DNA from 4 places in the Corynebacterium suranareeae genome. Region 1 is predicted to be linked to each of the others. Evidence: riboswitches for the same ligand, from Rfam matches in the RefSeq annotation. Region 1 holds a riboswitch; each other region holds the start of a gene.
What was found. Region 1 has a riboswitch for thiamine pyrophosphate ahead of N24_RS04360 (3-oxoacyl-ACP reductase). Riboswitches for the same ligand answer to the same signal wherever they lie in the genome.
Positions count from the first base shown of each region.

Region 1 (8,004 bases):
GTGATCAAGCACCCTGAAGCGGTCAGCAACCCCATGTTCTACCTCGCGCCTGAAGCATTGCGGATTCCGTTGGTTATTTTGGCAACGATTGCCACAGTGATTGCATCGCAGGCGGTGATTTCAGGAGCGTATTCTCTCACCAAGCAGGCAGTGAGCCTGAATCTTCTGCCTCGAATGGTCATCCGCCATACCTCCAGTAAAGAGGAGGGCCAGATCTATATGCCGTTGGTAAATGGTTTCCTGTTTGTGTCGGTGATGGTTGTTGTGATGGTTTTCCAGAATTCCGAAAGTCTTGCCAGTGCCTATGGCCTGGCTGTTACCGGAACGTTGGTGCTGGTGAGCGTTTTGTATCTTCTTTATGCTCACACTGCCTGGTGGAAAACAGCGCTGTTTATCCTGTTCATTGGGGTGCCTGAACTATTATTGTTCGCCTCCAACACGACAAAGATCCACGATGGCGGTTGGCTTCCACTTCTTATCGCTGTTGTGTTGATCGTGGTGATGCGAACCTGGCAGTGGGGAAGCGGTCGCGTTAATCAGGGACGTGCAGAGTTGGAAGTCCCGATGGCTGCATTCTTGGAGAAACTCGATCAGCCACACAACATTGGGTTGCGCAAAGTGGCTGAAGTTGCAGTATTTCCACACTCGGTCAGCGATACAGTGCCTTTGTCATTGGTGCGGTGTGTAAAAGACCTCAAACTTTTATACCGAGAGATCGTGATTGTCCGCATTGTCCAAGAACCCGTTCCACATGTGCCACCGGCGGAACGCGCAGTGATAGAAGTGCTCCACCACGCCCCAATCAGAGTGGTTCGTGTGGATTTACATCTTGGCTACTTTGATGAACAGAATCTGCCGAAGAATCTTCATGCCATCGATCCAACATGGGATAACGCCACCTATTTCCTTTCCGCTTTAACACTTCGCAGCAGGCTTTCTGGAAAAGTTGCCGGGTGGCGGGATCGCTTGTATCTATCGATGGAACGTAACCAGGCGTCTCGTACCGAATCATTTAAATTGCAACCAAGCAAAACCATCACGGTGGGAACAGAGCTGCACCTTTAGCCAGGCGCTATCACACCAACTGAGTTAGCCTGAAGCGATGAAGAAGAATCCTTTGGTGGAGTGGGTCTGGGTCATGGATGAACTCGGAGTTGGTTGGTGTCAGTGCGAGAAAGACCCCGTTACTGGAAAAGCACCACATCCTGTGAACAAACCACTGGTCACCAAATCCATCATTAGTGCACTTGGCCAAGTCCCAGAGGTGATGAGTAACCAAGATATCAGCCTTGTGGTGGTGGATCTATGGAAATTTGAGACCATTACTCCACCGATTGCAGAATCTTTGATGAGGTCTGTGAAAGCCGTGAACGGAGAGATGCATCCGCAATATCCCACTGCGACAGCAATGGCAGCGATTAAGCATTTCTCCAATACTTTTGATGGTCAGATCCGTGTTTAAAACAGTGCTGAAAACCCTGCGATAGACTAATGAACCGTTAAGCTTTTAGGCGTTGAAGGAGAAAAATAGTGGGACCTCAAGTTGGATTGATCATGGGCTCGGATTCAGATTGGGATACTGTAGCGCCTGCTGCAGAAGTTCTTGCAGAATTCGGAATTCCTTTTGAGGTCGGTGTGGTTTCTGCACACCGCACTCCTGAAAAGATGCTCAACTATGCCAAAACGGCCCATGAGCGTGGCGTCAAGGTGATTATTGCCTGCGCAGGTGGAGCAGCACATCTTCCTGGCATGGTTGCTGCGGCTACACCTCTTCCTGTCATTGGTGTTCCACGAGCGCTTAAAGATCTAGATGGGTTGGACTCTTTGCTCTCTATCGTCCAGATGCCAGGTGGAGTTCCCGTTGCTACCGTTTCCATTGGTGGAGCGAAGAACGCTGGTCTGCTTGCCGTTCGTATCCTTGGTGCGGGGGATACTTCCTTGATTTCAAAGATGGCCGATTACCAAGACAACATGGCTAAAGAAGTTGAAGCCAAGGATGAAGCTCTAAAGAAGCGTCTGCTGGGCTAATGAATCCAATCGTGGTGCTGGGATCGCAGGTAGTAGATGGTCAAGTGACTGATCTATTAGCGTCAAGGTTGGATAAAGCCATTGAGGTTTCAGCCCGGCACCCGGATTCACCTGTCGTGGTCAGCGGTTTCGGTGAAGCTGCACCCATGGCTGATTATCTTCGAAGCCACGGTGTTGCCAATATCGTGGAAGAACCATGGGCCACTAGTACTAATGAGAATTTGGAAAACGCCCACGCTTTGTTTCCTGACACCCTACGGTGGATTGTAGTGACCAGCGGTTTCCATGCCTGGCGGACCTATTTATGGGCCTGGCATTTGGGAATACCCATTAAAGTTGTCACTGCGTCCACCCCAGCAAACAAGCGATTGGGCATGGCGTTGAGGGAGTGTGTAGCGTTGTCGCATTCTGCTCTCCGGGTGTTGTGGCGCAAGCTGAGAACTCCACACAACTAATCTACAAAGTGAGGTATTCCCATGTCAGGTGCGTACTTTTTAGCGCGTGGAAACAATACGTATTCTCCCTCGCAATATTCTGGTGGCGCGTGGCGTGATGATGAGCTCCACCTTGCACCTGTTGCCGGTTTGGTTATTCACCATATGGAACGGTGGCGCAAAGAAGTCGCGGGCAATGTGTTGATGTTTAGCCGTTTCAGCATGGATATCTTAGGCCAGATTGCTCGCGATGATATTTCATTGGAAACAACAATCCTTCGTCCCGGGCGCACCATTGAACTTGTGGAAACGGTGGCAGAGATCAATGGTCGAGCCACGATTCGTGCACGTGGGTGGTTGCTAAAAACCTCAGATTTAGCAGAGATTGCTGGCGATACTTTCGATGCGATGCCACCGATGGAGGAGTGCTTAGATTCTAAAATTGTGCTGCCGTGGTCTGGCGGGTTTATGGACAGCATCGTGTGTGTAGAAGATTCCGGAAAGATTCCTGGAAAAAATCGCGCATGGGTGACAAGTGACATCCCATTAGTACACGGTGAAGATCCGGAACCACTAGCTGAGTTTTCCAAATTTTTAGATGTAGCCAATGGGGTGGCAGCTCGGGAAGACCCTACACAGTGGATGTTCCCGAATGTGGATTTAACCTTCCACTTATTCCGCCAGCCGGTGGGAACCAAAGTCGGGTTTAATACCCGCGTGGCGTTTGGCCCCACTGGCATTGGAATTACAACCTCAGTAATTCACGATGCCAATGGTCCAGTGGGAACACTTAATCAATCATTGACAGTGCGCCCGATTGCTGAGTTGAACAAGTAGCTGAATTAGTAACTGAATAAGTATCCGTATCAAACAGGTGACCACGCAGAGTACTGTGTTGGTACTCGGTGCGGAATCGTCCGCGTCGCTGTAATTCAGGGACAACCAGCTCAACAAAATCATCGAGGCTGTGGGGTAGTACCGGTGGCATGAGGTTGAATCCATCGGCACCGCCTTGGTCAATCCAGCGTTCGATTTCATCAGCGATGCTTTCCGGCGTGCCAATGAATGTGGCATGCCCACCGCCGGCTGCCAGGTAACCTAAAAGTTCACGCACAGTTGGTGAGGTGGATTCGATGATCCGCAACACCGTTTCGTACCTCCCCTTCGGCCCGGAAAATTCCTCCAGCGGTGGCAACGGTGGGGGAGGAGCATCCAAATCCCACGTCGAGCAGTCTTGACCCACAAAGAAACTCAGCTGATTCAGTGAGTCTTTAACCGGCAACAATGCATTGAGAGCCTGCTGCTTTGCACGCGCTTCTTCCACGGTCTTGCCAACATAGGTCACCAAACCAGGAAGCACCGGCATGGGCTCTCGCCCCAATGCTGCAGCGCGGGCATGAATATCGGAGCGGTAATCTTGCGCTTGGCCTAAATCCCACGCCACTGAGTAAATCGCCTCGGCATACTGTGCCGCGATCTCTCGTCCCTGCGGTGAGGATCCCGCTTGGAAAAGCACTGGCCTACCCTGCGGAGTACTTGGAATATTCAGCGGGCCTGCGACCTGGAAAAACTCACCATCATGATCGATCGGCTTAATCAGTGCAGAATCCGCAAATTTTCCAGCGCGATCCCGAACTAAACTTTCCACAGGCCAGGAATCCCACAAAGCTGTGATCGTGTCGATAAATTCCGCCGCGCGCGCATAGCGAACATCATGATCCGGCAACTTATCCATGCCATGATTGCGCGCCTCTGCATCAGTCATCGAGGTCACCACATTGATCCCAGCACGCCCACCAGAAATGTGATCCAAACTAGCCACCATCCGCGCTGCATGAAAGGGAGGCCAAAACGTACTAGAAATCGTGCTGATCAAACCAATATTGTTTGTTGCACGCGCCATCGCAGTCAATGCCGTCAACGGTTCCAAAAACCAACCCGGCCCGTTTTCCAAACCAACCGGATTAATCGCCTGGCCATCGGCCAAAAAGACCGCATCCAGCTTGCCGCGCTCAGCGGTGCGCGCGAGCTCCTCCCACCAGGAAATTAGACCCAGCTTATCGACGCCTCCCTCCTCACACCGCCACGCCGCCGCATGGTGCCCAGCGCCGAAAGCAAAAAGATTGAGGTGAATGTGTTGGGAATTCATCAGTTAAAGACCAACCCACCATCGACGACCAAGTTTTGGCCAGTTACTGCTCGTGACCAGGGAGAGGCGAAGAAGAGGGAGGCGTCGGCAAGCTCTTGTGGCGTCGTGACAGACCCCAGTGGCGTGCCTGCGGCGATGAAATCAAAGACTTCCTCGGGCGTGGCGGCGCTGGCGCCGGTGGTGCGCAGCAGGCCGCCGCTGACCATGTTGACCGTGATGTGGCGCGGACCCAGATCCTTGGCAAATGTGCGGGTCAGGGACAACAGTGCAGCCTTCGCAGCGGTGTAATCGTGGTAGGGGACAGTCGGATTCTGGAAAAGATTCGTGCCGATGTTGATCACACGACCACTTCCCACCTCCTCAAAACCAGGCAACGCCTCCTGAATGGTGTTCAACGCGCCCGCGATTGCGCTGGTGTATTGCTGATCAAAACGCTCAATCGTGATGTCTTCTGCCTTGGGGCGCGCATCGCCATCAAAGCTGAAATCCGCCAAAGCGCTGTTGACCACAGTGGTGATCGGGCTACCGAAATGTTCCTTGGCCTGCTCAAACATGCCTTTCACCTGGCTGCGATCACGAACATCAGCCTGAATCGCCACTGCGTTTTCACCAGCCAACTCTGCAGCAGCATCAGCCGAACGGTGATAATTCACCACAACACGAGCACCCTCGCGTAAAAAAGACTCAGACAACGCACGACCAAGTCCGCGTGCACCGCCGGTGACCAAAACAATTTGCTCAGAAAATTCAAGCATGAAAAAACGCCCTTCTTGGGTTGGGGCGAAGGGCAAAGAGACCTATCCCATGGTAGGTAGGCTTTGCGACAGTCCCTTCGCCAGTACTAACTGGATCAGGTTCGACGGGTGTAATCTCAGCGAAAGCTTTTTTAAAGTGCTTTTGCACCCCGTGTCACTAGTAGCCGAGGGTATCAGTTTGTTGTCGCACGTGGGGTGAGTTGGTACCGCCACGTTTAAGTTGGTGTCATCCTTGCGCATGAGCGCGATAGCTTTTCCCAACGTATCGATTGCTTGTTTAAGTTCCTCGACTTGATTGTCTTTCCCAGTTGATCCTGCGTTGGGATGCTTCGGCAGACAAACTCGGGCTTGATTAAGCATTTTTCTATCTGAGCAAGTTTGCTTCAAGCTCTTGATTGCGTTGTTGCATCAAGGTGAGTTCATGGATGCCATTGGTGGTCATAGTGCCAGTTTTGTGCAGAACGATGTCGAGCCCAGACTGCGCTATTTTTGCGAGTGCAAATTGAGGTGGCTGTTCGTGGAGTATTTGATGCATGTAGCCCTATTTCCATGTGTTTCACCGTCTTCTTTAGTTTGGTATTGGGGTCGCTTAAATACCCTGAATAGGCATAAAAGTCAGTAGCCAAAAGTTATCTTTTTATGTGATGTTTGCCATGTCTATAACGGGGGTGAAAATCCACGAATATCTGTTTTACCCGCAGAACTAATGATGTTTTCAGGTTAGGGTCAGTTTGTTCACATTATGTAGAGACGACAGGAATATGTGAATGAAACTGTTTCCCAAGGCTGTAGGTGTTATTGCCACAGCACTGCTTATTACAGGGGGTGCAGACGTTCCAGGGTGGGCGAGTGTATCGCAGCCCGGTTTTGGAGGGGTTCCAGGTTGCTAGTATTAATGGGCTGATTTTGGATCGTTGGCTTGCGCTGGGTGGTCCTAACAGTGTACTTGGTTTCCCTATCGCGGATGAAGCAGTAGCTTCAGATGGGGTTGGCCGTTTTTCTGTTTTTCATAATGGAGTTATCTATTGGCATCCCAGCTTCGGGGCATGGGAAGTCTATGGTGATTTTGAGAGCATGTGGATGACCTCTGGTGGAATAGATGGCTTGTATGGTTATCCCACGGGTGGCTTTACTTCCGATTCGACAGGGAAGTGGCAGAATTACGAAGGTGGGCAGATATTCCTACCTTCAGATTCGGGTTCGAAGAATTATGCGTGTATGGATGTTGTGGGGTTGATTCTTCAACGACTTGGCCGCGAGGATGCGCCAGTTGATTTTTACTGTGATAACCAGGGTGCGACTATCTCTCTGGATGGTGGAGAGAGTCATTTTTATGCGCCAACTAGGGAAATGCTTGTGACGACTTCATCGAGTTCACTTGCTCCACAAGCTCGTGCTTTGCCAGACGTTGAATGCAACAGTATCGGCTTTGTTGATGCCAGCCCAGCTATACGGTTGAGTGCATACTCGGTGAGGAAAAATATTGATACATGTGTGGGTAAGGCTGTAGATGGTATTCCTGAGTGGTCAAAGGAGTTTTCTTATTCGATTAAGCACACGTTGACCCAGCGTAGGCTTCACAAAGTTGAACTTACTATTGAAAGTTTGACATTCCCATCTAGAGTGTTCCAGCAAAACTACGAGCTTAAAGAGGATCGAAAGTGGCAGATTGATCCGACGGTGCCGGATGGGAAACTTTATACGGCGAACGGAGGCACGAATACGGCTGCAAGTGTTTCGAGTGGCCCGATACCGGAAACGCGCGGTACATATTATCTTCAGGCGACTACTTTCACATTAAAGATCCCGTCGAAAGACTATGATATTACAGGGGAGAAATGGAATGGTGCTCGACTAAATATTGGGCGTTTTAAGTGTGATCCTTTTGACGAGAGAAATCCATCTAGTAATAGGTTGTGCGAGTTCACCAATCCTGTGGATGATAGATAGATGGGAAACACGCATTTTGACCCAGTCGGAAGATGGGTGGCTGCTAATATTCACTGTGATCTGGAAGAATATCCGGTCACACATGATGAGGCTCTTTGGTGGGCTCTCATGTTCGGGCGTGATCATCAGAAATTAGAATATCGCATTGCTGGTTCTCTCAAACATAATGGGCAAGATCCCAGTTCGTTTTCATTTCGATTTAATCCACGGACCTGGGCTGAGCACAAGGTAGTAAGGTATACCAATGGTGAAACGAGGGAGATTTTTGATACTCCTGAACTGACTACTGATGGTTGGTTCGAACCAGGTCAATTCGTTGTTCGTTCTTCATTGCTAGGTACTCCTAACATGATGGTGATGTGGAGAGATTTTCTTATTCGAGAGCTGCTCCCTTTATCGCCTCCATGTGGATTTTCAATGACGACACATAATCTTCGGTATTTGAAGATTACGCAAGAACCTACAGATGAAGATGCTGGTTGGGGTCTTTATGTTGACCTTCAAACCGATTGTGCTCTGTATTACTGCCAGTACAGCATGCAGCACGTGATGCATAAGGAAATAGAAGTATCCTCGGTTCATCTGCTCTTTTCGGGGGAGACTAGTTTTCATAAGTTCGAGCGCAATGATGTCGGTGAGCTAATGCGTGTGGATTCAGCTGCTGGTTAGTTCATACAAGACATCCTAG
Region 1 is NZ_AP017369.1:912,395-920,398, forward strand. Features, by position in the region: gene N24_RS04330 (potassium transporter Kup) at 1-1,065, shown strand, start outside; gene N24_RS04335 (hypothetical protein) at 1,103-1,462, shown strand; gene purE (5-(carboxyamino)imidazole ribonucleotide mutase) at 1,531-2,028, shown strand; gene N24_RS04345 (YdcF family protein) at 2,028-2,483, shown strand; gene N24_RS04350 (thioesterase family protein) at 2,505-3,299, shown strand; gene N24_RS04355 (LLM class flavin-dependent oxidoreductase) at 3,253-4,611, opposite strand; gene N24_RS04360 (3-oxoacyl-ACP reductase) at 4,611-5,366, opposite strand; TPP riboswitch at 5,421-5,528, opposite strand; gene N24_RS16330 (hypothetical protein) at 5,731-5,901, opposite strand; gene N24_RS16440 (LGFP repeat-containing protein) at 6,192-7,316, shown strand; gene N24_RS04370 (hypothetical protein) at 7,317-7,985, shown strand.

Region 2 (8,004 bases), 360 kb from region 1:
ATTCCACAGGAATGGCGTGCGCTACTGATTTTGGTGCGTAAATGGTCATGCCTGGTTTCAACAAGTCCGGGTCCACATGATCAGCATGGTTATGGGTGACCAAGATGGTGGCGCCATCTAGATTTGGTGCTCCAAAAGTTCCTGGATCAATAACTATGCGGTGGCCTTCGTGCTCGATCTCTACGCAAGCGTGGATGTGACGAGTGATTTTCATATCCCCCATCATGCCACCTGCTAAGCCATAGTTTAAGGGCGTTTGGAGGCCGGCAATGTGGATACCACCAATTGATAAGATTCCTCCACCAGGCCCTCAATCAGATCAACAGTGATGCGCTCACCTGCGCTGATACTTAACCAATGCACTTTATTCATGTGATATCCAGGTTCGATTGTGGGGAATCCACTGCGCAAGGATGCTCCGATTTCTGGATCGGATTTTAAAGTGATGATCGGCTTCCCTTTTAAGATGGTGAGCAGCAAGAACACTTTTCCCCGCACTTTGTATACTTCGTGCTCAGGGCCAAAGGGGAATTCCTTAGTGCTTAAAGGAAGAGTCTGAGCATGCCTGGCTGCAATGTGGTGGAGATCCATGAAGGTTATTGAACCCGCTTCGTCCATTCTTCGGTGGCGTATTTGGTTTTCACAAGATCATGGGCGGAGGCGAAATCTTCATCACTGAGTTCAACTTCCTTAGCGCCGTACCTTGAGCTAAAAGTAGACTTTAATGTATTGATGATCTGATCACGTGAAGCTCCGGTTTGTCGGCGTAAGGGATCAACACGCTTTTTGGCGCTGCGCAAACCCTTGTCAGAAATTTTAACCTTGCCAATGCGTAGCACTTGGGTCATCATGTCGGCGTCAATATCGTAGGACATGGTCACGTGATGAAGGACTGCGCCGCCACGTCGTTTTTGGGCTGCACCACCAATTTTTCCACCGGTTGAGGTGATGTCATTGATTGGAACGTACCACGCATCAACGCCATGTTCTTTCAGCGCGGCCAACACCCATCGGTCCAAATACTCATAAGATTGTTCATAGCTTAATCCGGCAACAAGCGATTCAGGTGCGTAGAGCGAATACGTGATGCAGTTTCCACCCTCCATGAACATGGCACCGCCACCAGACATACGCCGAACCACGGTCACACCATGTTCATCAACGCCTTCTTGGTTGATTTCGTTGACATATGACTGGAAGCTGCCAATCACCGTCGCACGATCATCCCAATCCCAAATGCGCATGGTGGGGCCGCGCTGACCACTGGAGACTTGATACAAAATGAGTTCATCTAATGCGACATTGAGCGGCGTTGGCAATACGCCAGGGTGGAGGATCTCCCAGTCAAAGTCAGTAAAATCCTTCGCGCCAGTAACAGCTCGACGAACAGCCAACGCAATATCTGCAGTGCTGAAACCATGAAGCTCAACACCAGGAAATTCTGCCAGCGCTGCATCCATTTTTGCTTGCAAGCGATCTGTGTGGTCACCAACAGAGGACCCTTTTAACGCCTCACCCAGAGCGAAAAATGCCTCATCGGGATCAATGAAGAAATCACCGGAAATCTTCACCTCGGCGATTGTGTCCAAATCCGTTGCAACATCAACGACAACAAGTTTTCCACCAGGTACTTTAAGCTCAAAATGGTTATTCATGCGCCCCACAATAACCGCTTTTTGTTTTTCGACGCGCCCCTCCGCCACGCCCCACCCGCCGCAGGCGGGCGTCGAAAAGCAAAAGCAAGCGGATCTGTGATCCGCGCCATAGACGTGTAGGCTGGCGGGTGGAAAATTCCGAAAACTTCTCATTAGGGAGAAACCCATGGCCGGCACGATTTCCACCTACATCACATTCAACGGCAACACGGCAGAAGCTTTGAAACATTGGCAAGATGTTTTTGGCGGCGAGCTAAATTTGATGACGTACGGGCAGACTCCAATGGAGGGGATGCCTTTTGATCCTCCGGCGGATGCGTTGGCGCACGGCGTACTTTCTTTACCTAACGGCGGGCTGATCTCGGGTGGTGATTCTATGGATGGGGAGTACCCGATCCGGGATACCGCGTATTCCATGTTGTACAACGCAGAGTCGGTGGAAGACGGCCGGGAGAAGATCAACAAGTTTGTGGCAGCTGGCGGTGAGGAGACCATGAAGTTTGAGCAAGCTCCATGGGGTGGCTCTTATGGCCAGGTTTTTGATAAGTATGGCGTGATGTGGAGTATTTCAGCTGAATAAATGAGAAAAAGTTCGTTGTTTTTTCACTACCTGAAACGAACAACGAACTTTTAGTTTCTTTATTTTTTAGTCTTCCCGGTGCCTAAGAGTCTTAGATGTTGAGAAGATCAAGGCTCCCAGCAGTCCAACTCCTGCGAATGCGAAGAAGCCCCAAGGATAAGCAAGGTTGACACTAACTAGAAGGCCACCGAGCAACGGGCCGGAAATCGCACCGAGGCGGCCAATTCCTGCAGAGAATCCCATTGCGGTTGCGCGCATTTTGGCTGGGTGGTTTTCACCGACGAATGCGTAGATTAGAACCTGTGAGCTGAACACAAAGATGCCTGTGAGTAGCACGATTCCATAAAGTCCAACTAGCGGCATGCGAACTGCAAGTAGGGCAAGGAATACAGCAGAGAAGACGAACCACACCAGTGCAGTCTTGCGAGGGGAGTTCTTATCGGCAAATCGTCCTGCAACATAAAGGCCGATCACAGCACCGATGTTCAACACCATGAGGAAGCCGAGTGAATTGCCCATGTCGTAGTCGGCTTGGCGCATGATTTGTGGCAACCAAGTATTCAAACCGTAGACAAGGAGAAGACCCATGAATGAGGTGCCCCAAATTGCCAGCGTGTTTCGACGGAACGATGGCTTGAAAAGGGAAGATAGTGATGAAGATTCAGCGAGCTCGGCTTCGTGCTCCCGGTCTAGATCATCTTCAAGACTCAGGCCATATGAAGTTGCGACAGCTTGGGCTTCATCCATCCGGCCAGAAACTTTAAGATATTGCGGGGATTCCGGGAGGAAGAAGAACAGTAGAGGTAAAAGAATAAGCCCTGGGACTGCACCGGTGATAAACATGGAGTGCCATCCAAAGCCTTCGATGAGGAACATGCCGAGGAAAGCGGTGGCTACAGCTCCAACGTGGTAGCCGGTCATGAGCGTGGTAGATGCAGATCCGGCCTTTGAGCCTGGTCGGAATTCAGTCACCATGGCAATGGCGGTGGGAAGTGCTCCACCAAGGCCAACGCCGGCTAGGAAACGCCACAGGCTAAATAGCGGAACGTTGGTGGTGAAAGCCAGTAGAAGTGTGAATACAGAAAACACTGCTACGGAAAACAGCATCACACGTCGACGTCCTAGACGGTCAGTTAGGAATCCGATGGTCAACGCGCCGATGGTCATTCCGATAAGACCAATGGTGGAAATCTGTGTGGCTTGTCCTGCGGTGAGATCCCACGCGGGATCTTCCAGCATGGACGGGATTGTTGCACCTAGTACGACAAGGTCGAAGCCGTCGAGGACGATTGCGAACCATAAAAGTGCGAGGACTGTTCCGACACTTTTGGTTTTTGTCGTGTGGTTTGCAGAAATTGTTGTCACGGGTGTTTATACCTCGAATTTTGGTAGGTCGCGTCCAACGTACTGCTCAGCGAGATAGCGTTGGCCTGATTGGGATTCTAAAACGGAGCGCAGTTCAGCAAATCGGCGCTGGGTGGCAAAGTGATCTTCGCCAGGAACAGCGTGCAGCATGGAGCTCATCCAGTAGGAGAAGTGTTGTGCTTTCCAAATGCGGGGGACTGCCAGGGAGGTGTAGCTGTCTAGCAGTCCGGTGTCCTTTTTCTTCAACGCGCGAACTAGCGCTGGGGCAAGAACTGCAACATCAGCTACTGCCAAGTTAAGGCCCTTAGCGCCGGTTGGCGGCACGGTGTGTGCGGCATCGCCTGCGAGGAACAGTCGTCCCTTTTGCATTGGTTCGGTAACTGCAGAACGGAAGCGAAGTACTGCTTTGTCAAAGATGCGTCCCTCAGAAACGGTAATGCTGGGGGAGTCTGCGCGTAGGTGGAGTTGCTCCCAGATACGATCATCAGACCACATATCAGGGGTGTCGTCGGGGTTGCACTGTAAGTAGTAGCGCTGGATCTCATCGGTGCGGGTAGAAATTAAGGCAAAGCCTTCTGGGTGGGTTGCGTAGATGAGTTCTTTTTGGGTTTTTGGTGCTTCGACCAAGATGCCAAACCATGCATAGGGGTACTCGTGGCGTGCGCGCACACCACCGTCTTCGGTGATGAGTTTGCGGTAAGGCGAGTTGGATCCATCTGCAGCAATGACATAATCGGCGGTGATGGTGGTCGATGATCCATCAGCCTCGGTGTATGTAACTTTCGCTAGGTCGCCTTCGTAGTTTTCTACGGAATCAACAGTGGTGCTAAAGAGTAATTCACCGCCATCTTCGATGCGTTTAGCAATGAAATCTTTTAAGTATTCATGCTGTGGGTAGATCGCTACTTTATGTCCCGTAAGTTCGGTTAGTGGGATTCGAGTGCGTTCGTTGTTGATGGAGATGTCGATGGCTTCATCGTGGTCGGCTTCGGCTTCCATGCGGGCGCCGACACCGGTTTCCCGCATTAAATTCAAGGTGCCTTGTTCAAGGATTCCAGCCCTCACGGTTTCTTCTACTTCTTTGCGGGTGCGGGACTCAAAAACAATTGATTCCACACCTTGAAGATGGAGGAGGTGCGCGAGGGTTAGCCCTGCGGGTCCTGCGCCAATAATGGCCACTGGTACGTGATTCATGGGAAACTCCTTTTCGTGTGCCCACTGTGGGTGATGCCCAGTTAATGACTTCCCTCACAGTGATTTAGGCCTCAATGTATGGGAAGGTGCGTGCTATGACAACTTGTTCGCGCTGCGAACTGGTTAAAAAATTGGGGTTAAAGTCACAGCCAGCGTAAAAGCGTCCGAAATCACTCGACAAGGGTGTGGCTAGGGGTGTGCTTCAGGGTTTGGCGTGGATATGTATTTTTCTTCACCAGTTTCTAGGTTTTTCACCCGGTTTAGGCTAGTGTGAACGCGTACTTAATTTGATAGACACGGGTGCTCGGTGAAAATCCGGGCTGAGATCTGGCACAGCCAGGACCGTTGAACCTGATCCGGATAATGCCGGCGATAGGGAGGAAATAATGGCTAGTCCCGCCATGCAAAAAACTAATCAACCAAAGTCTTCTTGGCGTGTTATTGACATTGTCATCGCATCCGTTTTGGGTGTCGCGTGTGGATTGATTTTCATCGTCTGGAACTCCATCGGCTATGCCTGGACCACGGCATTTAACGCTCTAACTCCTGGTTTGGGTGGAATTGCCATCGGTATTTGGCTGTTGGGCGGAGTGTTGGGTGGTTTAGTAATCCGCAAACCTGGCGCTGCGATTTTCGTGGAAGTTGTCGCCGCTTGTGTTTCAGCGGCGCTAGCCTCACAGTTTGGTATCTCCACCATCTACTCCGGAATTGCGCAAGGCATTGGTGCAGAAATTATCTTTGCGTTGTTCCTCTACCGTCGTTACAGCCTTCCAACCACCATGTTTGCAGGAATGGGTGCCGGTGTTGGCGCAATTTTCCTTGAGATGTTCTTCTACGGAAACTTGGCAAAATCCCTGTCCTTCAACGTCATCTATTCCGTCACAGTGTTGATCTCTGGCGCGATTTTGGCTGGACTGCTCAGCTGGTTCTTGGTTAAAGCGCTTGCGCGAACTGGTGCACTGGATCGATTTGCCGCTGGCCGCGAGGTTTAAATGACCACCACACTTGGCACGCGCGTTGTGGCGCGCAACTTTGGCTACCGCCATGCATCCAGGCAAAACCCTGCGCTCGAAAACGTTAACTTTGAGGTTAAACCAGGTGAGCGCATACTTCTTACCGGCGCGTCAGGCGCCGGAAAATCCACGCTCCTCGCCGCACTGGCCGGCGTCCTCGGCGGCTCCGACGAGGGCATAAGCATGGGGGAATTGCTTGTCGACGCCCCCTCCATCGGTTTAGTTCTCCAAGATCCAGATTCCCAAGTCATTGCTTCTCGCATCGGTGATGATGTGGCATTTGGGTGTGAAAATCTCCAGATCCCGCGCAAGGAAATCTGGCCACGAGTAGAACGCGCACTGAAATTAGTTGGTTTGGATCTCCCTCTTAACCATCCCACCAAGTATCTTTCGGGAGGCCAAAAACAACGCTTGGCGCTAGCTGGTGTTATTGCGATGGGTGCGCGGTTAATTTTGCTTGATGAACCCACCGCGAACCTTGACCCCCAGGGACAACGTGATGTTGTCGCAGCTGTGGATCGAGTAGTGGCGGAAACGGGCGCAACACTTATTGTGGTGGAGCACCGCCATGAACTGTGGTTAAACACCATTGACCGCATTATCAGTATTTCTGATGGCCGGGATATCCAGCCTGAGCAGTTGCAAAGAGTTGGTAGGTTGCCTAAGGCGCAGCCGTCGAAAAGCAATCCGATTTTGTGGGCGCAGGACTTGCTTTGTACCTGGGGCGGCATGCGTTGTTTTGAGGTGCCGGAAGGCGCCTCCACGGTGATCACTGGGCCCAATGGCGCTGGAAAATCTACGCTCGCGTTGACGATGGGTGGACTGATTCCGCCTAAAAGTGGGCAGCTGGAGCTTTCCGAAGGTTTAAGAAAAGGACTAAAAAATCCGCCGCACAAGTGGCGTTCCGCCGAGCTTGCTGCCCGCATTGGCACGGTGTTTCAAGATCCTGAGCATCAGTTCGTTGCCCGCACCGTTCGTGATGAGCTGGAAATTGGGCCCAAAATCATGAAAGTGGATGCTGGAGACCGGATTGAGGAATTACTTGACCGTCTGCGGTTGCGTCATCTAGAACACGCCAATCCTTTTACTTTAAGTGGTGGCGAAAAACGTCGACTGTCGGTAGCAACCGCATTGGTGGCTGCGCCGAAGCTTCTTATTTTGGATGAGCCAACCTTTGGTCAAGATCCTGAAACTTTTACAGAGCTGGTGCTATTGCTGCGTGAATTGACCGAAACTGGCATCAGCGTGGTCTCTGTCACCCATGATCCAGATTTCATTGCAGCATTGGGCGATCATCACATTGAGGTGACAACACGATGAATCTTCTAGCCAATATCAATCCCGTCACCAGAATCATCGCGCTCATGGTATTAACCACGCCATTGTTGTTGAGCGTGGATGTCATGTCGGCGGCAATCGCGCTGGCGGCAACGATCATCATGGCGCCGTTTGCTGGTGTGACGTGGAAAATGTTGCTTAAACGTGGCTGGCCTTTGTTTCTCATGGCACCCGTGGCTGCGCTGTCCATGGCTCTATATGGAAGACCAGAAGGCAAAGAGTATTTCAGCTTTTTACTCATTCACGTGACGGATAATTCGCTAGCGCTGGCAGCTGCAATTGGATTAAGAGTCCTTGCCATCGGCCTACCTGTGGTTGTGTTAATCGCCAAAATTGATCCCACTGATCTCGGCGATGGCCTGGCCCAACTGCTGAAATTACCCGAGCGTTTTGTGATTGGGGCAGTGGCGGGAAGCCGTTTGATGACACTTTTCCGTGAAGATTGGTATTCCATGTCCCGTGCACGACGTGCCCGCGGTATCGCTGATCAAGGACGGATTAAGCACTTTTTCACCATGACTTTTGGGCTGTTGGTGCTGTCGCTTCGTCGTGGGTCAAAACTTGCAACAGCAATGGAAGCTCGCGGTTTTGGTGGAACTCAAGGTCGCACGTGGGCGCGTGAATCTACGGTCGGAATCCGTGATGCCGTCTTGATTGTGGTGTGTGCGGCGATCTCAGCAAGTGCCATTTTCATAGCCATTCAGACGGGATTCTTTAAATTCCTCGGAACCTAAGCGCACATGAATATTGTCTTAATTGATGGGCAATCTGGTGCAGGCAAGACAACCTTGGCCTTAGATCTAGCAGCCCAAACAGGTTTCCAACTAGTCCACCTGGATGATTTTTATCCCGGGTGGAC
Region 2 is NZ_AP017369.1:1,267,527-1,275,530, forward strand. Features, by position in the region: gene N24_RS06065 (MBL fold metallo-hydrolase) at 1-214, opposite strand, end outside; gene N24_RS06070 (MmcQ/YjbR family DNA-binding protein) at 247-591, opposite strand; gene N24_RS06075 (lipoate--protein ligase family protein) at 597-1,655, opposite strand; gene N24_RS06080 (VOC family protein) at 1,822-2,235, shown strand; gene N24_RS06085 (MFS transporter) at 2,302-3,591, opposite strand; gene N24_RS06090 (4-hydroxybenzoate 3-monooxygenase) at 3,607-4,794, opposite strand; TPP riboswitch at 5,081-5,190, shown strand; gene N24_RS06095 (ECF transporter S component) at 5,181-5,786, shown strand; gene N24_RS06100 (ABC transporter ATP-binding protein) at 5,787-7,127, shown strand; gene N24_RS06105 (energy-coupling factor transporter transmembrane component T family protein) at 7,124-7,879, shown strand; gene N24_RS06110 (nucleoside/nucleotide kinase family protein) at 7,886-8,004, shown strand, end outside.
Region 2: it holds a riboswitch for thiamine pyrophosphate, as region 1 does, so the genes downstream of both, N24_RS06095 (ECF transporter S component) here and N24_RS04360 (3-oxoacyl-ACP reductase) in region 1, are expected to answer to the same signal.

Region 3 (8,004 bases), 760 kb from region 1:
CCAGCGAGTACGAGCGCTCTTTTTAAAAGGTTTACTCGAATGACAGTGCCGCGAACAACTGAGCATGCAAACGCATCAGCAGCAACACCGATCGATAGCAGCAAGATTTGAAAAAAGGGCATGGTTCTCCTATGAGCCGTGCCTGGGCATAAAAATAGACCCCGGCGAAGTGTACGCCGAAGGTCTCGCTCGCCTGAACTTTAAAATCCCTGCTCAGGTGGTATGCCGGGTGCAAGGAAAACTTGCTCCAGTATGTCGAACATACCTCCCACAAAAACGATGGATGCCGTTTTTGTGTGGAACTACTCCCCTTCGAAATGGAAGCGGTTGCACCAAGTTTTATTGCTTGGGCGTTAACGATTTTATATAGAGTTGTTCAGAAATCAAGTAAGCATTCATCTCATTGCAAGATGTTGGGGGTTCATTGACTAGGATATGTAGTCATGACAGAGGAACGCGAGATTCTGACCTATGAGATGTTCGGAACAGCAATGCGGGAGCTGGCCCAAGAAATTATTGATGACTACAAGCCAGATTGCGTGCTCTCAATTGCACGTGGTGGTCTTCTAATCGGTGGCGCACTCGGATACGCACTGGGAATCAAGAATGTATCGGTAATAAATGTTGAGTTCTACACCGATATCGGAGAGCACCTGGAGGAGCCAATGATGTTGCCTCCAACTCCGAAGGCTGTTGATCTTTCGGGAATGCGTGTGCTTGTTGCAGATGATGTTGCCGATACCGGAAAAACTCTTGAGTTGGTTCGTGATTTCTTAGGCGACCAGGTTGAAGAAGTACGCACTGCTGTGATTTACCACAAGCCTCACAGCGTGTTTCAGCCTGAATATGCGTGGCGTGTAACAGATAAGTGGATCAACTTCCCTTGGTCCACACTGCCTCCGGTAGAGCCTTCTAAGTAATTTTTATCTAAGAGTCCTGCATGCACTTGGTGTGTGCAGGGCTTTTCTTTATCCAAAATTCCTCACATCAACGCGACCGAAATCCCATTATGTGAAATTTAGGCGATTAACGTCTCAGTCCATGAGATTGACTCTAAGAATCTCCTGTGGAAATATCACTGGAGTATTTATTGGAATCTAATTTTTGTGTGAGGCGATAACGCGTGACCACAACTGATCACACCACGGAGTTGAATCCCTCTGACCCTGATGGACAGTCAGCAACTCTTGTGATTGATAAGAAAACCAAACGTCGGGTTGCGGCAGCCTCCACCATTGGCACGACTATCGAGTTTTATGATTTTTACGCCTATGCTGCCGCGGCTGTTGTTGTTTTCCCTAGTTTGTTCTTCCCGAGCAATGATGATCCAACAGTGAACTTGTTGGCGTCATTCGCAACATTTGGCTTAGCGTTTGTGGCGCGTCCAGTGGGATCAATCCTCTTTGGTCATTTCGGTGACCGTGTGGGACGCAAAGCAACATTGATTGGCTCACTGTTGACCATGGGTATTGCCACCATCTTGATTGGCTTCTTGCCAACGTATGGACAGGTAGGCATCATTGCTCCAGCCTTGCTGGCATTGATGCGTTTTTGCCAGGGACTAGGCCTTGGTGGTGAATGGTCTGGCGCAGCACTGCTAGCTGGTGAAAATGCTGAAAATACTCACCGTGCCCGTGCGGCGATGTGGCCTCAGCTAGGAGCGCCGTTTGGTTTCTTCCTGGCTAATGGTTTCATGCTGGTTCTGGTGGGAGTCCTTGCTCATGAGGACGGTGATCTTCAAGGCGCGTTTATGACATGGGGCTGGCGTCTACCATTCTTGTCTTCTGCCCTTATGATCGCCGTTGGCCTGTGGGTGCGTTTCTCCTTGGAGGAGACTCCGGTATTTAAACAAGCAGTAGATCAGGGCAAGAAAGTTAAGTCCCCACTGAAAGAGCTGTTTAAGACTTCCCCTGGTCCGGTCGTTCAGGCAACTTTGATCATGTTGTCCACGTACACTTTGTTCTACTTGGTCACCACGTGGATTTTGTCTTATGGAATTGGCAACCGCAGCGCGGGAACTGGCCTGTCAATCCCATATTTTGAATTCCTCCAGTTGCAGCTGGCCACGATCGTGTTCTTTGCCATCATGATCCCAGTGTCCGGCTGGTTGGCTGATGTGTGGGGCCGTAAAAACACGCTCACCCTGGCTTCGGTGTTGCTGCTTGGATTTGGGTTGGTGTTTAACTTGTTGCTCGATCCTGAAACGGCCACCAAGACTACCGTCTTTATTTTCCTGTTTGCTGGCATGAGCATCATGGGTCTCATTTTCGGGCCAATGTCTGCTATTTTGCCGGAACTTTTCCCCACGAATGTGCGCTACACTGGCTCAGGAATTGCTTATAACGTTTCTTCGATCCTCGGTGCAGCTATTGCCCCGTTTATTGCAACGTGGCTGGTAGCTGAGTATTCAGTAGCCTATGTTGGTTATTACCTGATCATTGTCACCGCAATTACGTTTATCGCGGTGCTAACCATGAAGGAAAACAAAAACCACGACCTCCGAGAGGTCTAAAAGATTTTTGCTTATCGACGCCCCCTTCGGTTCCTTGTCGTCAATGCAAATTGCACAGCACCCAAGCAACCCAATCGCAACAGGGCTTCGATAAGCGCATAGTGGAACACCCACATGCGGCGGTAGACGGCATCAAAACCATCTGCCGCCGCTTCGCGTATCTGGCCTTCAAAAACTTCACGTTGTAATTGGATGCTTTTTAGATAGTGTCCGTTAAAGTGAGTTTCTTTAACAACGCGCAATGAGGATTCACGATCAACCAACTGATGTACTTCATCAACGGTCGGATAGTGCAGAGCCGGCCAGATATATGCCTTGAGCATAGAAATCGCCTCAGTACTCACCGGACCCCATTGGTCGGTGGCAACTAAAGACTGGAAGGCGACATTCCCACCGGTGGCTAACATGCGGTCTATTGCTTTGATAAACCGTTTGGAACCATGCTTGCCTACCACTTCAAGTTTTTCCATGGAGACAATCGAGTCATATGCCCCGCCCCATTCACGCTGAGTGGGTATTGCTTGTGGAATCACCTCAATGTGGATATCTTCTTCCACTCCAGCAAGCACGAATGTTTCTTCCAAACTAGCTACTTGTGCTGGATCCGCCGTTAATGAATCTACTGTGGCTTGTCGGCGTGCTGCCAAAATAGCAAGAGCACCACCACTGCTGGGAAACTCCAATACGTGGCTTCCTGCCTTCACCTTGGCACAGTCAAGCAAGTATGACGCTGCACGACGTTGAGCTTCGCCTAAATCTTCACGTTCCACGGCTACCGGTTCAGAGATTTTCGTGATATCGACAAAGTGTGATGCAGGTTCTCTATTTTTGCCAGCACCTGGCACGTAGCTTTTTACTGCAGTACGCAAAGTGGTGGGAACACCAGAGGCAAAAATTCCACCGAAGGCACTCATCCCATCGCCAGAACTTAGCCGAATAAGCTCATTAGGTAATGCACCACCAGTATCAACGGCGTGACCTGGCAAGGTGAATGCGCTCGACAGTTTGCCGCGGGGTTTGAATCCAGTCCCCAAAAGGGCGGTCAAAACGTCGGCAAGCTTGTCGCTGCGCCACTCGCCTGCCATGTAGCTTTCAGCTAAGCCGAGCCACCCGGATGCTGCTAAACGTGAAAATAATTCCTCATGATCGATTATGAGATCTGGGTCATCGCCCAGTAAAACTAGGCCAGCGTTGCTACACGCCTTAGCGAAGCGATATTCCGCTTGCCTTGCGCGCGCCCCTGAAAACGCAAGGTTAGGCACTGACGCCACCCCAGGCCACTCTTCCACGTCAATGGGTTCAAGATGGCGCAAACGTGCCTCTGCCATACGTTTTATGCACCTCCAGTGGATCAAAGCCAAGAAAATCTTCGGCGGATTTAGCTGCTAGAAGCAGTGTACTTGCGTGTGTTGATTAGGCGGTGCAGGCGCGTCGAAACGCAATAAATCGGACTCAAATAAAAAGTTCTGACATTTGACGTGACATATGCCATACCAACGTGCATACTTATTGAAAGTGGGCGCGAATTCGGCAAGATTTTCTCCGAACGGACAGAAAAGCATGACCCGATCCTGTTTGTTTCTGTAGGAAGTACTATTGTTTAACGCGTACACGTGCTTAACACGACAACGCTTAAACGGCTGCACGCCTTTCACTGCAGACCGCACAAGCTTTAAGATCCACGATCAGGAGACTTTGACAAATATGTCAGTTAACCCAACCCGCCCCGAAGGCGGCCGTCACCACGTCGTCGTCATCGGCTCCGGTTTTGGTGGCCTTTTTGCTGCTAAAAACCTGGCCAAGGCAGACGTCGATGTCACTCTGATTGACCGCACAAATCACCACCTCTTCCAGCCACTGCTGTACCAAGTAGCAACTGGCATCTTGTCCTCTGGTGAAATTGCACCTTCAACCCGACAGATCCTGGGCTCCCAGGAAAACGTCAACGTCATCAAGGGTGAGGTCACCGACATCAATGTCGAGTCCCAGACCGTGACCGCTACCCTCGGTGAGTTCACCCGCGTCTTCGAGTATGACTCCCTGGTTGTTGGTGCTGGTGCAGGCCAATCCTACTTTGGTAACGATCACTTCGCTGAGTTCGCTCCAGGCATGAAGTCCATCGATGATGCTCTAGAGCTGCGCGCTCGTATCATTGGCGCTTTCGAGCGTGCTGAGATCTGTGAAGATCCTGCTGAGCGTGAGCGTCTGCTCACCTTCGTTGTTGTTGGTGCTGGTCCAACCGGCGTTGAGCTTGCAGGTCAGTTGGCTGAAATGGCACACCGCACCCTTGCTGGTGAGTACAAGAACTTCAACACCAACTCCGCAAAGATCATCTTGCTTGATGGTGCACCACAGGTTCTTCCTCCATTCGGTAAGCGTCTCGGCCGTAACGCTCAGCGCACCCTGGAAAAGATCGGTGTTAACGTTCGCCTGAACGCAATGGTCACCAACGTGGATGCCACCTCGGTTACCTACAAGACCAAAGACGGCGAAGAGCACACCATTGAGTCCTTCTGCAAGATTTGGTCCGCTGGTGTGGCTGCTTCCCCACTGGGCAAGCTCATTGCAGAGCAAACCGGCGTTGAGACTGACCGCGCAGGTCGCGTGATGGTCAACGATGACCTGTCTGTGGGCGAGCACAAGAACGTCTTCGTTGTTGGTGACATGATGAACTACAACAACCTCCCTGGTGTTGCTCAGGTAGCAATCCAGAGTGGTGAGTATGTTGCAGAGCAGATCGCAGCTGAGGTCGAAGGCCGCTCCAACACTGAGCGCGAAGCTTTCGATTACTTCGATAAGGGCTCCATGGCAACCATTTCCCGCTTTTCCGCTGTGGTGAAGATGGGCAAGGTTGAGGTCACCGGTTTCATCGGATGGATCCTGTGGTTGGCTGTTCACATCATGTTCCTCGTGGGCTTCCGCAACCGTTTCGTTTCCGGCATCAGCTGGGGACTTAACGCTATGTCCCGTAAGCGTTGGAACCTGGCCACCACTCGCCAGCAGCTTCACTCCCGTACTGCCATGCTTAAGTACGCACACGAGCTGGAAGAGGCCGCTGCAGATCTCCCAATCGAGCTGCGCGACAACCAGCGTTTCGGCGGAAAGTAAGTCTACTTTTCTGTAGTAAGCAACGAGCGTGACTTCCTTAACGGGGAGTCACGCTTTTGTTGTAGAAGGCGATCTTTTAGGTGCCCATACGCGAAACTGTGCGCTCATCATTTCGGTGTTTGTTAGAAAGACGTGAAATCCGATCCCGACGTGAGCCAGATTAGTGCTGAAATAGCTGTATGCCCCGGTGTGGATTTTGATGTTCGTGCACTTGGCGGCATGAGACGGCGTGAGACCAAACACAGAGACCCAGAAATCACGTTTTCGACGTTTGTGGGTCTCCTGGTTTGGCGTATCGCTCTCATTACCAAACACAGAGACCCAACATTTAAGTTTTTGCAGATTCTGGGTCTCCTGATTTGGTCGCACTCACATTTTGGTGCGACACCTGAAAAGTCATACCTCCCCAGAAGCGCTTCTAACGGGTTTTCAGGGCTTCATGCACACCATAGTTCATCTGAAAAACTCGAAGCCTTAAACAAGCGATAAACGCTAACGCGCATTGGTCTGGTTTGCCGAGTTAACCCAAGTCCGGTTTATATCGGCCGCATCATTTCGGTGCGCGTGAGGAAATGTGAAACCTGAAGGTGTGCTGATCAAGAACTCACCACAAACAGGACATCACCCCTTTAATTCGAACAAAACTTTGCATTTAACGGATGGTTACATGCAACAATCCACCACAATCCATCGGAAATCTCAAGTTTGTAGTGAATATTCAAACACATTGTCGCTTATGAGTTACCCGCCGGCCCCTCCGCCCCTGTGGAAAAGTACACACGTCCACTTTGCTAGGCTGATTAGCAGGCACGGGGTGCCGTTGCTGGATTTTAATTTCCAGAGGCTGAGAAAACACCCGTTGAACCTGCTCTAGCTCGTACTAGCGAAGGGATGGCCTTTAAAGTGGCTAACTCATTTTTGGATTCTTTAACTCTTGTTCGACAAAACACTCCTCTTGTTCAGTGTTTAACCAACTCTGTGGTCATGCAGGTCACCGCGAATGTATTGCTTGCTGCGGGAGCTACCCCTGCGATGGTTGATACTCCAGCTGAATCAGCAGAATTCGCCGCGATCGCAAACGGAGTGCTCATTAATGCAGGTACTCCCTCTACTGAGCAGTACCAAGGAATGACCAATGCCATTGAGGGCGCACTAAAAGCTGGGACACCGTGGGTGCTGGATCCCGTTGCTGTGGGTGGATTGTCGGAGAGGACTAAGTATGCGGAGGGAATCGTCGATAAGCAGCCAGCCGCAATTCGTGGAAACGCGTCAGAAATCGTGGCGCTTGCCGGTCTGGGTGCTGGTGGGCGCGGCGTAGACGCGACCGATTCGGTGGAAGCAGCGCTGCATGCGGCGCATCAGTTGGCCAATCGCACCGGTGGTGTTGTGGCGGTTTCTGGGGAGCAGGACCTTATTGTTTCTGGTGACCGGGTGACATGGTTGCGCTCTGGGGATCCCATGTTGCAGCTGGTGATTGGCACGGGTTGTTCGTTGGGCGCTTTAACGGCCGCCTATTTGGGTGCTGTGGTAGGTTCATCGATTTCAGAGCATGATGCTGTGTTGGCGGCACACGCCCACATTGGAGCAGCTGGCCAGATCGCTGCGCAGAAAGCCACAGCACCAGGAAGTTTCGCGGTTGCGTTTATTGATGCCTTGTATGAGGTCGATGCGCAGACCGTGGCTTCGTTGATTGATGTGCGTGAGGCTTAAGATTTCCGTGACTGATTTTTCTTTATACCTTGTGACAGATCCGCATCTTGGTGGTGGGCCGGATAACGTTGCCGGAATCGTGGACGCCGCGATTTCAGGCGGGGTATCCGTGGTGCAATTGCGTGATAAAAACTCCCCTAAACAAGATGTTCGTGCAGCAGCTGTGGAGCTAAAAGAAATCTGTGACGCCCGCGGGGTATCGCTTGTGGTTAATGATTACCTTGATATTGCGGTTGAGCTGGGGCTTCATCTGCACATTGGCCAAGGCGATACACCTTATATTCAGGCACGAAGGCAGCTTCCCGCCAATCTTGAGTTGGGGTTGAGCATTGAAAACTTAGATCAGCTGCGCACGGTGATTGCGCAATGTGCAGCCGCTGATGTGGCATTGCCCGATGTGATTGGCATCGGTCCCGTGACTTCTACAGCTACCAAACCAGATGCGGCACCAGCACTCGGTGTTGAAGGCATCGCGGAGATCTCAACCCTGGCGAAAGCTCACGGCATTGCGTCTGTTGCCATTGGAGGCGTGGGGCTGGACAATGCTGCTGAACTTGCAGGTACTGACATTGACGGCCTATGTGTGGTGTCTGAAATTATGACCGCTGCAGATCCTGCAGTTGCCGCTTCCCAATTACTAACTGCTTTCCAAGGAGCTTTTGTGGACGTCCCCT
Region 3 is NZ_AP017369.1:1,676,267-1,684,270, reverse strand. Features, by position in the region: gene N24_RS07935 (manganese efflux pump MntP) at 1-122, opposite strand, end outside; gene N24_RS07930 (phosphoribosyltransferase) at 444-920, shown strand; gene N24_RS07925 (MFS transporter) at 1,124-2,512, shown strand; gene N24_RS07920 (SAM-dependent methyltransferase) at 2,524-3,840, opposite strand; gene N24_RS07915 (NAD(P)/FAD-dependent oxidoreductase) at 4,217-5,620, shown strand; TPP riboswitch at 6,421-6,530, shown strand; gene thiM (hydroxyethylthiazole kinase) at 6,524-7,330, shown strand; gene N24_RS07905 (bifunctional hydroxymethylpyrimidine kinase/phosphomethylpyrimidine kinase) at 7,338-8,004, shown strand, end outside.
Region 3: it holds a riboswitch for thiamine pyrophosphate, as region 1 does, so the genes downstream of both, thiM (hydroxyethylthiazole kinase) here and N24_RS04360 (3-oxoacyl-ACP reductase) in region 1, are expected to answer to the same signal.

Region 4 (8,004 bases), 1.4 Mb from region 1:
GTCTCCTCCGGGCTGGATGTGCGCATGCGTCTGAAAGAAAAAGCAGAAGAAGGCGCACTGGATGTTTTTGCCACCAACCTGCGTGACGTACTTCTTGCAGCACCTGCTGGCCAGCGATCCACTATCGGTCTGGACCCAGGATTTAGAAATGGCGTAAAAGTAGCCGTGGTGGATTCCACCGGCAAGGATGTTGCCACTACGATTGTGTACCCACACCAGCCCCAAAACCGCTGGAAAGAAGCCGTATCTGAGCTGGCCAACCTGTGCGCGACCCACGGTGTGGAACTCATGGCGATTGGAAACGGAACTGCTTCGAGGGAAACGGAAAAACTAGCCGGCGAAGTGGCAGACATGATCAAAGCTGCGGGTGGCACGCGACCAACTCCCGTGGTGGTTTCCGAATCGGGCGCATCTGTGTACTCGGCATCACCGATCGCAGCCGAAGAATTCCCCGACATGGACGTCTCCCTCCGCGGCGCAGTATCCATTGCGAGGCGCCTCCAGGATCCATTGGCTGAGCTTGTAAAAATTGAACCGAAAGCCATTGGTGTGGGCCAATACCAACATGACGTTAACCAGATTGCGCTGGCTAAAACCCTCGACGGAGTTGTCGAAGACGCCGTGAACGCAGTCGGTGTCAACCTCAACACCGCATCTGCTCCGCTGCTCACCCGAGTTGCTGGAGTGACCTCCACCTTGGCAAATAATATTGTGGCTTACCGCAACGAAAACGGTGGCTTTTCCTCCCGCAAGGAACTCAACAAGGTTCCCCGCCTCGGACCAAAAGCTTTTGAACAATGTGCCGGCTTCCTCCGCATTTCAGGATCCACCGATCCACTTGATGCATCTGCTGTTCACCCCGAGGCCTATCCCGTTGTCCGCGAAATCGCGAAAGCAACCGGATTGGATGTGACAGGGTTGATTGGAAACACAGCCGTGCTGTCAAAACTGAATCCTGCCGATTTCGCGGATGAACGATTTGGCATCCCAACCGTCACCGACATCATCTCTGAGCTGGACAAACCCGGCCGAGACCCACGCCCCGAGTTCAAAACAGCCAGCTTCAAAGAGGGCATTGAGAAAATTTCCGACCTCAAACCCGGCATGATCCTCGAAGGCACCGTCACCAACGTTGCAGCCTTTGGAGCCTTCGTGGATGTCGGAGTTCACCAAGACGGCCTCGTGCACGTTTCCGCAATGAGCGACAAGTTCATCTCCAACCCACACGAAGTCGTCCGCTCGGGTCAAGTGGTGAAGGTAAAAGTCATGGAAGTCGATGTGGACCGCAAACGCATTGGACTCTCGCTGCGCATGACCGATGAGCCAGGTGCCCCAGCACCACAGAAAAAGAAAGAACACCGACCAGCGAAAAAGCAGCAGCGCTCCTCCAAGCCCGCAGGTGGTTCCATGGCAGATGCTTTACGACGCGCCGGCCTCGGTGGCTAACCAAACTGGCGTGCTCAGTAAATCGATTTTTGAAGATTGTGGGCACACTGGTTTGGCCTTGGACCCCAAAGTCATGCCTCCCCAGACGCGCTTCTAAGACCCGGCTTGGGTCAAATTAGTGCTGAAATAGCTGTTCGCGTGCTTGGCAGCATAAGACGGCATAAGACCAAACCAGGAGACCCAGAAATCACTTTTTCGACGTTTGTGGGTCTCCTGGTTTGGTGGATCGAGCTCATTACCAAACACAGAGACCCAACATTTAAGTTTTTGAAGATTCTGGGTCTCCTGGTTTGGTCGCTCTCAAATTTCGGCCTCTAACCCTAAAGGTCACACCTCCCCAGCAGCGCTTCTAAGAGGTTTTTAGAGCCTGATCCATACAAATACTTGTGCGAAAATCTTGGGGCCTTAAGCGGGCGATAAACGCCTCACGTAGTTTCTGGCTTTAAGCAGTGCCGAAAGACACCAAACATCGGTGCCAAGAATCTTGAAAAACCTGAAAGTTTGGCACGTATGTTTGGTTATAAAGCTGCCGGGCAGGCTACAACGCGTTGACTCCACCAGGCAGATTTATGAACCTATGGCCTAGGTGGGAGTACTTGGTTATGAAGTCGGCGCTGCGTTTTCCGGAGGCACAATAAACCAAAATGTCCTGGTCAAGACCTGAAAGAGCTTCCACCACATCGTCTTCGGAGTTGATCTGGCTTAAGGGCAGTTTGAGTGAGGTTGCGCCCTCGGGGAGGTCTTTGAGGAGGACTTCATGAGGTTCGCGGATGTCGAGGGCGGTGAGGAGATGGTTGAGGGTGGCGTCGATAAGCGTTGTTGTTTCGGGCCTTGCTGCCTCGTAGGAGCTGCGGAGCTCGGTGACCAGTGGGCGCGCGGGGTCGGCGGAGACGCGGAAGCTGCGTGTGGTGGCGGGGAATGCGTCGTAGGAAAGGAGGACTCCTGGTTGGACGTCGCCGATCTTTGTGAGAAATCCGATGGCATGTGTGGCCATGAGTGCTCCGATGGTCGCGGTGGTGGCGCCGAGGACTCCAGCGGTGGCGCAATCGGGGACGAAATCTGCTGATGGTTGTTCGGGGAAGACGTCGCGAAGACCGACGCCGCGGTTGTTAGGCCCTGAGTGGAAGAGTGCGAGTTCGCCGTGAAAACGCAGCACAGTTGCCCAAATAAGTGGGGTTCCGGTGATTTCAGCGGCGTCGGATACGAGGTACTTGGTGCTGAATGAATCGGATCCGTCTAGGACAAGATCGACTGAAGCGACCAGTGCGCAGGCGTTTTCTGGAGTGATTCGCTGATTCAGGGCGTTGACGGTGATGCTTGGTTGGAGCTCTTTGAGGCACCTGGCTGCAACGGAGACTTTAGACTGCCCGACATCACTTGCCCCGAACAGGATCTGACGGTGGATATTGGAAATATCTACTGTGTCATCATCGATAACCGTGATGGTTCCAACACCTGCTGAGGCGAGCGACTGCATGGCTGGGCAGCCCAAACCGCCTGCGCCAATGACGAGAACGTGGGCATTATGCAGTATTGTTTGTTGTTCGATGCCATAGCCAGGCAATGCTAGCTGTCGGGCAGTTCGATGAAGTTCAATATCTGGAAGTTGTGACATTTTAAAGCACCTGCTCAGCCCAAGACGCGAGACCCTCGAAACTAGAGGATGCAACAGCGTGTTGGCGTTGGGGGATTCTTCCGGCTTGGGCGGCTAATCGGCCAGCTTCAACAGCGCGGAACATTGCTTCAGCCATTGCTACTGGATTTTGTGCGCGGTTAATCGCAGAGGCTAGCAGCACTCCGTCGCAGCCTAGTTCCATGGCTAGGGTGGCATCTGAGGCAGTGCCGACACCGGCATCGAGAATGACGGGCACGCTTGCTCGACTGCAGATTAATTCAATGTTGTGTGGGTTGAGTATTCCAAGTCCGGTTCCGATGGGGGAGCCCAACGGCATGACAGCTGCAACGCCACAGTCTTCTAAACGGCTAGCGGTGATGGGATCGTCAGAGGTATAAGCAAGGACAGTGAAGCCATCCTGGACGAGGAGTTCACAGGCATCTAAAAGCTCAACAGTGTCTGGCAATAGTGTGTGTTCATCGGCGATGACCTCCACTTTTACCCAGTTTGTGCCAAGTGCTTCTCGGGCAAGTTGGGCGGTGAGTACCGCATCGCGGGCAGTGCGACAGCCTGCTGTATTGGGTAAAAGGGCGATTCCTAAACGGCGCAGCATGTCAAAAATGGATTCGCCACCTTCAGCGCTGGCTTGATGGCGGCGCATCGCCACGGTGGTCAATTGGGTTCCACTGGCAACAAGGGATTCCTCCAGCAACGCCTGTGAGGTTGCGCCACCGGTGCCCATGATGAGGTGAGAATCAAAAGTTCTATCAGCAATGTGCAGCATTTTAACCTCCCTGGATTGCGGTGAGAATTTCGACGGAATCTTCATTGCTGATCATGCGTGACCACTGTGACCTGGGGACCACAGCCGCATTGATAGCCACTGCGACTCCGGTGTCATGGCCGATTTCTTGTTTTACCAATTGCTCCACGGAAAGCTCCGCACAATGCATAGAGGTGCCATTGAAAGTAAAATTGATCATCTTAAAGAAAGTCCTTTTTAAGTGCGGTGGCGAAAAGGATCGCACACATCAAGAGTGGGGAACACGGGCTTCTTGGTGGCCAGATCTACGGCAGCGCGCGCACCGAGAGCCGCCAGTAAAATGCCGTGGCGGAAATAGCCTGTTGACACAATGACGTTGGAACCCACCCATCCCAAATATGGAATATCATCGGGAGTTCCCGGGCGGGCACCACAAGTGACTTCGAGGAATTCAGTTTCCTCAATACCTGGAACCAGACGGGTGGCATCGCGGAGGAGATCATAAACCGAGCCAGTTTTAGGATGCGGGTGGTCTTCACGGCTGGTCGCACCAATAGCTAACGTGCCATCATCGCGGGGAATGATATAAACCTGCCGATCCTCCACAAATCCGCGAATCACTTTGCTCACCATCGGCTGCAACTTCTCCGGCACCCGAACGCGAATAATATCGCCGTACACCGGCCGCAACTGCAGCGGGTTTGCGCCCTCAAACCACCCAGGAATGCGTGCGGCGCCTAGGCCTGCCGCTAAAACAACAACGCTTTTCGACGCCACCCTCACCCCCGAACCCATGGTTACGGTCAAGCAGGGGTCGTGGCCATCAATAGAGATCACAGTGTCGGCGATGTGCTCTGCACCCCGCTGCAGAATTGCGTCCAATAACGCCCGGGCATACAAACGAGGAGCAACCTGGTGATCACCATCAATGTTGACCACTTTGGAAATTCGGGGTGACAATGCTGGTTCCGCGGATCTAGCCTGACGAGTAGTTAAAAAATCCACGGGAAGATCCATCAAGTGCATGTATTTGATGAGCTCAGCAACATGCAGACCATCCGTGCGATCCGCACCCACCAACAGCGTGCCCTCTGTGCGGTAGCCGGTGGGAAGGTCTGTGTATTTGGAGACCCGCTCGAGCAAATCGGGATAAAGCCTTGCCGATTCTTTCATCAACTGAATCAAATCCTGCTGCTGATACTGCACCTCAGCAGTAGGGGCTAACATTCCGCCAGCATGGTGGGTTGCCCCAGAAATTGGATCAGGATCAATCAACGTGACTTGAAAACCCGCCTCTTGGAATTCAAAACATGTGGTCAAGCCGATGATTCCGCCACCAATGACAATTGCGCTCTTAGTCATAAGGCCCTTCCCGCCTCAAAATTTTCCAGCACTTCATGCGCGACTTTTTGCGGATTATCAGATTGTGAAAAGGCCCGAACCATCGCAACACCCGCCACGCCGGTAGCGCTGAGATCGCGGACATCATCAGGGGTGACATCACCGATAGCCACGACCGGCAGCGCCGACAACTTCACCAATGGGGGATAGCCATCAAGACCAATGGGTGGGCGACCAGAGTCCTTCGTTGGGGTTTTTCTAAACGGGCCAGCACCGATGTAATCCAACACATGGGCAGCCTCATTAGCTGCAGTCACCAGCTCTGCTGTGCCAGTAGTCAATCCAATAATCGCATCAGAACCTAACAACTCACGAGCTTGAAAAACCGAGACATCATCTTGTCCAAGATGCACACCGTGAATCGGTAAACCCTCACGCATTAAGGAAATAGCAACGTCGAGGTGGTCGTCGATAAGCACACGCGTTTTAGGGTTGCACCGCGCAACCTCGACCGCGACCTTGGCCGCTAGCTCTCTCATCGCCTCTGGCGAAATCGGTTTTGAACGTACCTGGATAACACCCGCACCACCTAAGGCGGCTTGCGACGCGGTGTGCACGATCTCCTCAACGGAACCAGCACCAGTTACGACATAACAACGCAGGTCAAAACGATTTTTATACACGGGTCAATCAGTCCTCGCTTCCTTCGCTGGTTCTAACCAGACAGGTTCGAACGGTCCCGCGCAGCAACAGCGCACAATCTCAGCCCAATGCTTTGGGCACCCGTGGGGTAATGTGCAACCAGTCAAGCCTGACAACATACTTTTGTCAACGATTAGATAAAACTTCGTTGAAAATCGGCACCCGAATGAGGGGGGTGGAATTCAGGTTTGAAAATAGGGTAGGGGATGTGAAAGAATATTCCAGTTGACTGTGCAAACCCGATTTCGGTTGGGTTGAAAGTAACAGCTTCGAAAATTGAAACGGATACGAACCGGCCGAGCGTCCCAAAACTGGGAAAGTGCCGCCAGGGTCCTCTTTCCCTACTAGCAAAAGGATTGTTTAAATGAACATTCTGGACAAGATTGACGCAGCATCCCTGCGCGATGACGTTCCTGCATTCCGTGCAGGCGATACCCTCGACGTTCACGTAAAGGTTATCGAAGGCACCAACACCCGTACCCAGCTCTTCAAGGGTGTTGTCATTCGTCGCCAAGGCGGCGGAGTTCGCGAAACCTTCACCGTACGTAAGGTTTCCTTCGGTATCGGTGTTGAGCGTACCTTCCCAGTACACTCCCCAAACATCGAGAAGATCGAGGTCGTCCGTCGTGGCGATGTTCGTCGTGCGAAGCTGTACTACCTGCGCGAACTGCGCGGTAAGGCTGCACGTATTAAGGAGAAGCGCTAATTTTAGCGTTTGGTCTATAGCTACTTGCTAGCTTTTGGACTAGCCCCTGATCGTTCACTTTTAGTGAATGGTTGGGGGTTTTCTGCTTTTGATAGAGATGTGAGCCGGACACATTGTGTGTCCGGCGGTCTGATCTAAGCTAATTGAAGTACTTAAACGGTTTAAGCTGCTTAGCTGCTTAGTTGCTTAACTGCTTAACTGCTTAAACTGCTTAAACTGCTTAGCTGCTTAACTGCTTAAACTGCGACGTTAGTTTTTAATCCATCAAGAATAATGCCAGCTGAAACCAGTGAGGCGTTCATGTACCAGGAATCATAATCCACGGCGATAGCTTGACCAGATTGAACTGCTTTCAGTGAGGGCCACAAAGGGGTGTCTTCTGGGCTGGATTTTCCGTCTTGCACTCCGTAGAACAACCAGTCGGCGTCTGCTTCGGCAATGAGCTCAGCGGATAAGTCTTGTCCAGCCTGATCGGTGAATTGTTGGGCTTCTGGGCGAGCGAATCCACAATCCCCAGCAACGGTACCTGCCATTGACTCAGCCCCATACATCTGGAATGCATCATCCTTTGTGCGGAGGAAAGACACTGATGGTGGCGTGCTGGGCTGGTTTGCTGCAATCTCAGCTGCGGTGTCTTCGTACTCTTGCAGGAGACTTTCGGCTTTGTCTTTCACGTTTGCTGCTTCTGCAATGGTGAGAAGATCCTGCTTCCAGTTTTCACCACCACCTTCGCCGGTTACCACAGGGGCGATGGCGCGCAGTTTGGTCAGCAGTGCTTCATCGGATCGAGAATTTGCGCAGATCAAAGTGGGATTTAGATTTGCAATGGCTTCAATATCTGGATCTTGGCGAAAACCACAATCTGCAATGCTATCTAGATCCATCTCTGCACCGAAACGATCCCTGAGGAACTGCGGAATAAGGTCGGCATTTTTAGCTGCTGCAACTCCAACTGGGGTAATTCCTAGCAACAGCAAGTTATCCAATTGTCCCGTGTTGAGAGCGACAATGCGCTGATCTTCAGAAGGACTGTCTGCAGCTGACGATGTTTGACCTTGGGATGTTTCAGATGATTGTGATGTTTGTGAGCATGCAGCAATAGCGAGCGTTGTAGTCCCCAGCAACGTTCCGAGAAAAGCACGACGAGAGAGTTTTGCTTGTGCGATGCTCGTGGGGGTCACCCGCGTAGATTTAGGCATAAAGAAAAGTTAGCCAAGCCTAAAAATATTTGTCAAACGGGCAAGCGTGTGCGATTGGGTAGAGCGTGCGTGCTGGCTTGAAATACCTAATGATGTTGATGTATTTTCCAGGTAAAAAGTAGTAAAATTGGAGAAACTTACTCCAGGAAAAAGTTTTGTGAATCGTTGGGTGCTTTGTAGGAATTTTGGGCTGGGTTAGTTAAAGGGTTGGTTTAAGGGTCAGTTAAAGGGT
Region 4 is NZ_AP017369.1:2,280,874-2,288,877, reverse strand. Features, by position in the region: gene N24_RS10680 (Tex family protein) at 1-1,446, shown strand, start outside; gene N24_RS10675 (ThiF family adenylyltransferase) at 1,985-3,061, opposite strand; gene N24_RS10670 (thiazole synthase) at 3,063-3,845, opposite strand; gene thiS (sulfur carrier protein ThiS) at 3,847-4,044, opposite strand; gene thiO (glycine oxidase ThiO) at 4,062-5,186, opposite strand; gene N24_RS10655 (thiamine phosphate synthase) at 5,183-5,848, opposite strand; TPP riboswitch at 5,850-5,962, opposite strand; gene rplS (50S ribosomal protein L19) at 6,232-6,573, shown strand; gene N24_RS10645 (iron-siderophore ABC transporter substrate-binding protein) at 6,810-7,772, opposite strand.
Region 4: it holds a riboswitch for thiamine pyrophosphate, as region 1 does, so the genes downstream of both, N24_RS10655 (thiamine phosphate synthase) here and N24_RS04360 (3-oxoacyl-ACP reductase) in region 1, are expected to answer to the same signal.